DNA from 3 places in the Klebsiella quasipneumoniae subsp. quasipneumoniae genome. Region 1 is predicted to be linked to each of the others. Evidence: predicted binding sites of a transcription regulator. Region 1 holds the regulator's gene; each other region holds the start of a gene.
The links. Region 1 encodes Fur, which represses iron uptake genes when iron is present. Its sites were predicted from a motif close to ATAATAATGAGAACNACTATCAA; they were not measured.
Positions count from the first base shown of each region.

Region 1 (3,275 bases):
CGCCGCAGAATGCCCGCGGTCGTTGGCGCAGCCGTTCGCCTGATGTATGATGGCGCGCTATCTGCGCCGGCTAGAGCCCGGCAGCTTGTTTCCCCGAAGTCACTCAGAATCATGGCAAAAGAACAAACGGACCGTACGACATTAGATTTGTTCGCAAACGAGCGTCGCCCGGGAAGACCAAAAACCAATCCGCTGTCGCGCGATGAACAACTGCGCATCAACAAACGTAATCAGCTGAAACGCGATAAAGTGCGCGGGCTGAAGCGCGTGGAGCTAAAGCTCAACGCCGACGCGGTCGATGCCCTTAACGAACTGGCGGAAGCGCGTAATATGAGCCGCAGCGATCTCATCGAAGAGATGCTGATGACGCAATTAACCGCCCTGCGCAGCCAGGGAAAAGTCTAACTTTCCGCGAAAAATCCGCATTCATGTAGCAGAGTGTGCAGTCGGGCGTGATTGCTGTTTCCGCGTCCTTGCCTGTTCTGCTATGATTGCCGTTATCTGTGGGCATCGCGTCCCTACCACATCATTTAAGTTTCAAGAGGTTATTTTACTCATGGCAATCATCGGCATCTTTTTTGGCAGCGACACCGGCAACACCGAAAATATTGCAAAAATGATTCAAAAGCAGCTTGGTAAAGATGTTGCTGATGTTCACGACATTGCCAAAAGCAGCAAAGAAGATCTGGAAGCCCACGACATCCTGCTGCTCGGCATCCCGACCTGGTACTACGGTGAAGCCCAGTGTGACTGGGACGACTTCTTCCCGACGCTGGAAGAGATCGACTTTAACGGCAAGCTGGTGGCGCTGTTCGGCTGCGGCGACCAGGAAGACTACGCAGAGTACTTCTGCGATGCGCTGGGCACCATCCGCGACATCATTGAGCCGCGCGGCGCGACCATCGTTGGCCACTGGCCGACTGCCGGCTATCACTTCGAGGCCTCCAAAGGCCTGGCGGATGACGACCACTTCGTCGGCCTCGCCATTGATGAAGACCGTCAGCCGGAACTGACCAACGAGCGCGTTGAGAAGTGGGTGAAGCAGGTGGCTGAAGAGCTGCACCTCGAAGAAATCAAAAACGCCTGATAATTAAGCGGCGCAATCGTTGAGTTGCGTCGTATTAATAGACAAAAGCAATCAAACTAATAGCTACAAGTTTTTAACTTTTAATCACATATCTGTACAATGTCCTCTGATTCTACGAGGCACGTGACGCAGTTTGTAGCTGGTGCCTCGTTTTTGACAGCAAACCAGGCCCGATGCTTGCAGTTTTCATTTACCAGTGGCAGTTCTATAATGAGACGCATTACGTCGGGTTAATTTCTGTATGACTTCCGTTGAAGGAAGTAGATCGTTTAGCAACAGGACAGATTCCGCATGACTGACAACAATACCGCATTAAAGAAGGCTGGCCTGAAAGTCACACTTCCTCGACTGAAAATCCTTGAAGTGCTGCAGGAACCGGATAACCATCATGTCAGTGCGGAAGACTTATATAAACGCCTGATCGACATGGGCGAAGAGATTGGTCTGGCGACCGTTTACCGCGTCCTCAACCAGTTTGATGACGCCGGTATCGTGACTCGTCATAATTTTGAAGGCGGTAAATCCGTTTTCGAACTGACCCAGCAGCATCACCACGATCACCTGATCTGCCTCGACTGCGGCAAAGTGATCGAATTCAGTGATGACTCTATCGAAGCGCGCCAGCGTGAAATCGCTTCCCGTCACGGCATCCGCCTGACCAACCACAGTCTGTATCTGTACGGTCACTGTGCGGAAGGTGATTGCCGCGAGGACGAACACGCCCACGACGCAGTGGAAAAGTAATTCCCTGCTTCGCCTGCTCTGAAAAGCCAACCAGCCGGTTGGCTTTTTTATGGGCGCTTCTGCCGCGCTTCCCGCTCACGTCCCGGCGGCGACCCTCGCGAGTCCCCGCTTTGTCCGGAGAGTTGATATGGAACTTCGCCAGCTACGCTATTTTACGCGCATTGTTGAAACCGGCAGCATGGGCCGCGCCGCGCTCGATCTGAATATCGGCGTCTCGGCGCTCAGCCAGCAGATCGCGCGTCTGGAAAATGAGCTGTCCATTCGCCTCCTGCAGCGAACCTCTCGCGGCGTGACGCCCACCAGCGCGGGCCTCGCTTTCTACTCACAGGCGCAGCTGGCGCTGCGTCATGCCGATGATGCCATCCTCGCCGCCCGCGAGGCGCGGCTGTCGGGCCACGTCAGCGTCGGCATGGCCCCCAGCACCGCCTCCGTTCTTGGCGTACCGTTCATCAACGCGATGCGCGAGAGCTACCCCGACGTCCGCCTGCACCTGGTGGAAAGCCTCTCCGGGAATCTGGAGCGGATGATCAACACCCGCCAGCTGGATTTAGCCATCGTCTTCCAGCAGGAGAAGATCCTGCGCTGGAGCGCCAGACCGGTGCTCGAAGAGCGCCTGTTCCTGATTGGCACCCATGCGCTGTTGGCCTCGCTGCCGGATGACCCTGTTTCCCCTGACCAGCTCACCACCCTGCCGCTGATTATGCCAAGCCAGGGCCACGGCCTGCGCGGCAGGCTGGAGGCGGTTTGCCAGCAGCACAGCCTCAGCGTTGAGGTGGTGGCGGACATTGACGGTCTGGCCCTGCTGATGCAGGCCGTGCGCAGCGGACTGGGCGCCACTCTGCAGCCCGGGGCCGCTATTTCCCATCTCGACCATCAGGCGCTGAGGGTGATCGGCATCGCTAATCCGGTCCTCAGCCGCCCCAACTTTCTGGTCAGCCTGTCGGATGATGAGCTCACCCCGGCAGGCCTTGCGGCACGGGTCATACTAAGCAAAGTCATGCGCCAGCTGGTGGAGTCCGATCGCTGGCCAGGCGCCACCCTTTACGTTAACTAAACCCCTCTTTAGCGTTACGCCATAGCGCCCCGTCGCCGTTACCGCCTACATTCCCATTACAAATTTAACAATCCATTAAATTGTAAGGGAGCCGATAATGGTGGATGTACTGGTCATTGGCGGCGGCAATGCCGCGCTATGCGCCGCCTTAACCGCCCGGGAAGCCGGCGCCTCGGTGCTGCTGCTGGAGGCGGCGCCGCGGGAGTGGCGAGGCGGCAATTCGCAGCACACGCGTAACCTGCGCTGTATGCACGATGCGCCGCAGGACGTGCTGGTCGACAGCTATCCGGAAGAGGAGTACTGGCAGGATCTGCTGCGCGTCACCGAAGGGAACACCAACGAAGCGCTGGCCCGGCTGGTGATCCGCACCTCGTCACAGTGCCGGGACTG
Region 1 is NZ_CP084876.1:3,722,331-3,725,605, forward strand. Features, by position in the region: gene ybfE (LexA regulated protein) at 112-405, shown strand; gene fldA (flavodoxin FldA) at 557-1,087, shown strand; gene fur (ferric iron uptake transcriptional regulator) at 1,379-1,831, shown strand; gene tcuR (tricarballylate utilization LysR family transcriptional regulator TcuR) at 1,959-2,885, shown strand; gene tcuA (FAD-dependent tricarballylate dehydrogenase TcuA) at 2,983-3,275, shown strand, end outside.

Region 2 (3,275 bases), 2.0 Mb from region 1:
GGCCGTCGCCGTCGCCGCGCTGTGTGAGAAATACAACGTTGAGCTGGTGGCCATCGGCAACGGTACCGCCTCGCGTGAAACCGAGCGTTTCTTCCTCGACGTGCAGAAGCAGTTCCCGAAGGTCACCGCCCAGAAGGTGATCGTCAGCGAAGCCGGGGCTTCCGTTTACTCCGCCTCCGAGCTGGCGGCGCAGGAGTTCCCGGACCTCGACGTGTCGCTGCGCGGCGCGGTCTCCATCGCCCGCCGTCTGCAGGATCCTCTGGCCGAGCTGGTGAAAATCGACCCGAAATCCATCGGCGTCGGTCAGTATCAGCATGATGTCAGCCAGACCCAGCTGGCGCGTAAGCTGGACGCGGTGGTGGAAGACTGCGTGAACGCCGTCGGCGTTGACCTGAACACCGCCTCCGTGCCGCTGCTGACCCGCGTTGCCGGCCTGACCCGCATGATGGCGCAGAACATCGTCGCCTGGCGCGACGAGAACGGCCAGTTCCAGAACCGTCAGCAGCTGCTGAAGGTCAGCCGTCTGGGGCCGAAAGCCTTTGAACAGTGCGCCGGCTTCCTGCGTATCAACCACGGCGACAACCCGCTGGACGCCTCCACCGTTCACCCGGAAGCCTATCCGGTGGTCGAGCGCATTCTGGCCGCCACTCAGCAGGCGCTGAAAGATCTGATGGGCAACAGCAGCGAGCTACGGAACCTGAAAGCCGTCGATTTCACCGATGAGAAGTTCGGCGTACCGACCGTTACCGACATCATCAAAGAGCTGGAAAAACCGGGCCGCGACCCGCGTCCTGAGTTCAAAACCGCTCAGTTCGCCGACGGCGTGGAGACTATGAACGACCTGCTGCCGGGGATGATCCTCGAAGGCGCGGTGACCAACGTCACCAACTTCGGCGCGTTTGTTGATATCGGCGTTCACCAGGACGGCCTGGTGCATATCTCTTCCCTTTCGAACAAGTTCGTTGAAGACCCGCATACGGTGGTGAAAGCGGGCGACATCGTGAAGGTCAAGGTCATGGAAGTCGATCTGCCGCGTAAGCGTATCGCCCTGACCATGCGTCTCGACGAGCAGCCGGGCGACAGCAACGCCCGCCGCGGCGGCGGTCAGGATCGCCCGCAGGGCAATCGCCCGGCCGCGAAAGCCGCCAAACCCCGCGGTCGCGACGCGCAGCCTGCCGGCAACAGCGCGATGATGGATGCCCTCGCCGCGGCGATGGGTAAAAAACGCTAATCCCTCCCTGCCCCTTTTCAGGGGCAGTTTTCCTTTTCATTGTCACTGACCTATAGCCGCCTTTTCGCGCAAATGGCTCTCAGTTATTTCTGATAACCTGCATTTATTCCGCGCCGGGCAGATAGCGAAATTAATATTTTCATTTCGTTAACTTAAGAAACCTTAATTAAACATTAGAGCGACGAAATAATATTTCGAATATTTTCGATCACAGGCGGACTTTGCGGCATATCAATAAAAAGGTGAATTTCACTTTAAAAATGGCATAAAGCGCATCATATGTATTGATGATAAAAACCATTCTCATTATCATCGCTTGCAGAATGTTTTTTCTTTTTCGTTGGCTACGGTCCCCGGCGCAACTGCCTCCAGGCGTCCGGAAAATTCTTCTTCGGTTAGCGATAGACAAGTAGGCCCTATGCAATTCACACCTGATAGTGCGTGGAAAATTACCGGATTTTCCCGCGATATTAGCCCAGCATACCGTCAGAAATTGCTCTCCCTCGGCATGCTGCCCGGATCCTCTTTTCATGTGGTGCGCGTGGCGCCGCTCGGCGATCCTGTTCATATTGAAACCCGACGCGTCAGTCTGGTATTACGCAAAAAAGATCTCGCCTTAATCGAACTGGAAGCGGTTGCACAATAACGGCTGACCCGGCACAAGAGTTTGAAATATGAAAAAATTAACCGTTGGTTTAATTGGTAATCCTAATTCCGGCAAGACTACCCTGTTTAATCAGCTGACCGGCGCCCGCCAGCGCGTAGGCAACTGGGCCGGGGTCACCGTTGAGCGTAAAGAGGGCGTGTTCGCCACCACTGACCACCAGGTCACGCTGGTCGACCTCCCGGGAACCTACTCTCTGACCACCATCTCTTCGCAAACCTCGCTGGACGAGCAGATCGCCTGCCACTACATCCTCAGCGGCGACGCCGACATGCTGATTAACGTGGTCGACGCCTCCAACCTCGAGCGAAACCTCTATTTGACGCTGCAGCTGCTCGAGCTGGGGATCCCCTGCGTCGTGGCGCTGAACATGCTGGATATTGCCGAAAAGCAGCAGGTGCGTATCGATATCGATGCCCTCGCCGCACGCCTCGGCTGCCCGGTCATTCCGCTGGTTTCGACCCGCGGACGCGGGATCGAAGCGCTGAAGATTGCCCTCGACCGTCATCAGGCGAACAGCGATATCGAGCTGGTCCACTATCCACAGCCGCTGCTGCGCGAAGCCGACCTGCTGGCGCAGCAGATGTCAGCGCAGATCCCGGCCCGGCAGCGGCGCTGGCTCGGTCTGCAGATGCTGGAGGGCGACATCTACAGCCGGGCCTATGCCGGCGACGCCGCCGATAAACTGGATATCGCCCTGGCGAATCTCAGCGACGAGATCGACGACCCGGCTCTGCATATCGCTGACGCGCGCTATCAGACCATCGCCGCCATTTGCGACGCCGTCAGTAACACCCTGACCGCCGAGCCAAGCCGCTTCACCGCGGCGATGGACAAAGTGATCCTCAACCGCTTCCTCGGGTTGCCGATTTTTCTCTTTGTTATGTACCTGATGTTCCTGCTGGCCATCAACATCGGCGGCGCGCTGCAGCCGATTTTCGACGCCGGCTCGGTCGCGGTCTTTATTCACGGTATTCAATGGCTGGGTTACACCCTGCACTTCCCGGACTGGCTGACCGTCTTCCTCGCCCAGGGGATCGGCGGCGGTATCAACACCGTACTGCCGCTGGTGCCGCAGATCGGCATGATGTATCTGTTCCTCTCCTTCCTCGAGGACTCCGGCTACATGGCGCGCGCCGCCTTTGTCATGGACCGCCTGATGCAAGCTCTCGGCCTGCCGGGGAAATCCTTTGTCCCGTTGATTGTCGGTTTCGGTTGCAACGTGCCGTCGGTGATGGGCGCCCGCACCCTCGACGCCCCGCGCGAACGTTTGATGACCATTATGATGGCGCCGTTTATGTCCTGCGGCGCGCGGCTGGCGATCTTCGCCGTCTTCGCGGCCGCCTTCTTTGGTCAGAACGGCGCGCTGGCGGTCTTCTC
Region 2 is NZ_CP084876.1:384,722-387,996, reverse strand. Features, by position in the region: gene LGM20_RS01775 (Tex family protein) at 1-1,231, shown strand, start outside; gene feoA (ferrous iron transporter A) at 1,650-1,877, shown strand; gene feoB (Fe(2+) transporter permease subunit FeoB) at 1,906-3,275, shown strand, end outside.
Region 2: a site for Fur is predicted at 1,522-1,544, ahead of feoA (ferrous iron transporter A). Genes of this name have one in related genera too.

Region 3 (3,275 bases), 110 kb from region 1:
AAACGATCGCCCCGACGCTGGTCATCAACTATGACGATAAAAGCTGGCAAACGCTGCTTACCCAGTTGGGGCAGATCACCGGCCATGAGCAGCAGGCCAGCGCGCGCATCGCCGACTTCAATAAACAGCTCGTTTCGTTAAAAGAAAAAATGAAGCTGCCGCCGCAGCCGGTCACCGCCCTCGTCTATACCGCCGCCGCGCACAGCGCCAATATCTGGACGCCGGAATCGGCCCAGGGGCAGATGCTCGAACAGCTGGGCTTTAGCCTGGCGACGCTGCCGGGCGGCCTGCCCGCCAGCCATAGTCAAGGCAAACGCCACGATATCGTGCAGCTGGGCGGGGAGAATCTGGCGGCAGGTCTGAACGGCCAGAGCCTGTTCCTGTTCGCCGGCGACCAGAAAGATGTCGATGCCATTTACGCCAACCCGCTGCTGGCGCATCTCCCGGCGGTCGAAGGCAAACGCGTTTACCCGCTGGGCACCGAGACCTTCCGTCTTGACTACTACAGCGCCCTGCTGGTGCTCCAGCGTCTCTCCAGCCTGTTCGGCTAATGCGGGCCGTGCCATCGGGACGGGTACGCGGCCTGAACGCTTTGCCGGGCGGCGCTACGCTTGCACCGGCCTACAATGCTTGCGCCCTCCAGGCCAGACCTTCGGCCCGGTAAGGCGTAGCCGCCACCGGGCATCAGGACGGGTACGCGGTCGGAACACCTTGCCGGGCGGCGCGGCGCTTGCCCGGCCTACAACGCCCGAGGCCCCGGTACCGTAGGCCCGGTAAGGCGTAGCCGCCACCGGGCAATCGCACCGTACTCAGCTTTCGTTGACTATTTCCGGGCGCTGGAAACGGCGCAGCTCGCGTAGCAGCCCCACCAGCAGCACGCCGACGAGGGCCAGCGCCCAGCCGCTGGCGCTGGCGGAAGCGACCGGCGTCATCACCGCCCCTAACCCGCCGAGCAGCGCCGCGCCGATGGCGTCGCCGGTAACGTTCTGCGCGGTCCACAGACCGTTAATTCGCCCGAGCATATGTTCCGGCGTCTGGGTCTGGATCAGGGTGTACTGCAGCAGCGAGCTAATAGCGCTCAGCCAGCCAAACAGCGCCAGGCACAGCGCGCCCAACGCCCAGTGCGGCATCAGGCTGAACAGCGCAATGGCGACAAAGGAGCACACCGTCGTCGCCAGCATCAGCGCACCCGGCCGCACGGTCTGGGCCAGCTGGCCGCTGGTCAACGCCCCCAGCGCCGCGCCGAGCGGAATCGCGGCGTACAGCAGGCCAATCTGCCCTGCCGACATCTGCCAGCTCCCGGCCAGCGCCGGATAGAGCACCCGCACCGCGCTGGCCATGGTCAGCAGGCCGCCGAGCAGCGCAATCCCGCCGATAAGCGGACTCTGGCAGAGGAAGGTCAGCCCCGCCAGCAGGGAACGCAGCGGATGCTCGCGCGGCCGCGGAGGCGGCGGCAGCTGTGGCAGACGCAGCAGGGTTAAGGTGGTGATAAAGGTCCCCGCCGCCGCCAGGCCGAAATTCCAGGCCACGCCGCCGGAGGCCAGCAGCAGGCCGCCGATCATCGGCGAAATCACCGAGCCCAGGCGCACCGTGAGCATAGTGATGGCCCCGGCCTGCATCAGATTTTCCCGCCCCACCAGCGCCGGCGTCGCCGCCAGCAGCGCGGTCACCCCCAACGAGGCGAAGAACCCATCCCAGATCCCCAGCAGGTAGATCGCCGCCAGCGACGGCTCCGGCAGCAGGGCGTTCAGACACAGGCCGACAAAGCCCACGCCGCAGGTGCCGCGCGCCAGCAGGATCAGGCGTTTGCGCTCATAGCGGTCGGCCAGTACGCCCCCCACCATCAGGCCAATAAACATCGACGCGCCGGTCAGCGTCACCGACAACCCGACCTGCCAGGTCGAATGGGTCATCATCTGGATCTGCACCGGGATGGCCACACCCAGCAGGCCAAGCGACAGAATAGAGATAAAGCGAGCGATAAAAACGGCGCGAAACGCCGGGTGAGTTTTCAGCAGGCTGAGGTTGAGCAGCCAGGATTGTCGGTTCATTACAGCGCCTTGTCGTTATTTTTAATACCCTTTTTACTGTGGGTCATGCTACCATAGCTGAATAAAATCGATAACGATAATTACTATCATTATCATATCAGGGATGTCAGTTATGTCGTTTTCTACGACCGCGGTACGCTCTGTCGCCGTGCCCGGATTGTTGCTGTTACTCGCCTTAGCCGCCGCGCTTAGCCTGACCATCGGCGCCAAATCGTTGCCGATCGGCACGGTATTCACCGCCTTTAGCGGAACCTGTCAAAGCGCCGACTGCACCATCGTGCTGGACGCGCGCCTGCCGCGCACCCTGGCCGGTCTGCTGGCCGGCGTCGCCCTCGGCCTCGCCGGCGCGCTGATGCAAACGCTCACCCGTAACCCGCTGGCCGACCCCGGCCTGCTGGGGGTCAACTCCGGCGCCAGCTTCGCCATCGTCCTCGGCGCGGCGCTGTTCGGGATCACCTCCCCGCAGGAGCAGCTGCTGCTGGCGTTTTGCGGCGCGCTCTGCGCCTCGCTGCTGGTGGCCTTCACCGGCAGCCAGGGTGGCGGCCAGCTGAGCCCGGTGCGCCTCACCCTCGCCGGGGTCGCCCTCGCGGCGGTACTGGAGGGGCTGTCCAACGGCATCGCCCTGCTCAACCCGGACGTCTACGATCAGCTGCGCTTCTGGCAGGCCGGTTCGCTGGATATCCGCACCCTGCAAACCCTGAAAATTGTCCTGCTGCCGGTGGCGATGGCGGGGATCGCCGCCCTGCTGCTGAGCCGGGCGCTTAACAGCCTGAGCCTCGGCAACGATACCGCCACCGCCCTCGGCAGCCGCGTCGCCCGCACCCAGCTGATCGGCCTGATTGTGATTACCGTCCTGTGCGGCAGCGCTACCGCCGTGGTCGGCCCGATCGCCTTTATCGGCCTGATGATGCCGCATATGGCCCGCTGGCTGGTGGGGGCCGATCATCGCTGGTCGCTGCCGGTCACCCTGCTGGCCACCCCGGCCCTGCTGCTGTTTGCCGACGTGATTGGCCGCCTGCTGGTGCCCGGCGAACTGCGGGTATCGGTGGTGAGCGCCTTTCTCGGCGCGCCGGTGCTGATCTGGCTGGTGCGGCGCCAGCCGCGCGGAGGTGGCCTGTGATTGCCCCGTCCCGCCGCCTGATAGCCAGCTGTCTGCTGCTGTTGGCCGCCAGCCTGTTGATTTCCCTGCTCGGGCTGGCGCAAGGCCCGGTGCCGCTAACGATT
Region 3 is NZ_CP084876.1:3,829,322-3,832,596, forward strand. Features, by position in the region: gene fepB (Fe2+-enterobactin ABC transporter substrate-binding protein) at 1-551, shown strand, start outside; gene entS (enterobactin transporter EntS) at 810-2,051, opposite strand; gene fepD (Fe(3+)-siderophore ABC transporter permease) at 2,164-3,171, shown strand; gene fepG (iron-enterobactin ABC transporter permease) at 3,168-3,275, shown strand, end outside.
Region 3: a site for Fur is predicted at 2,125-2,147, ahead of fepD (Fe(3+)-siderophore ABC transporter permease). Genes of this name have one in related genera too.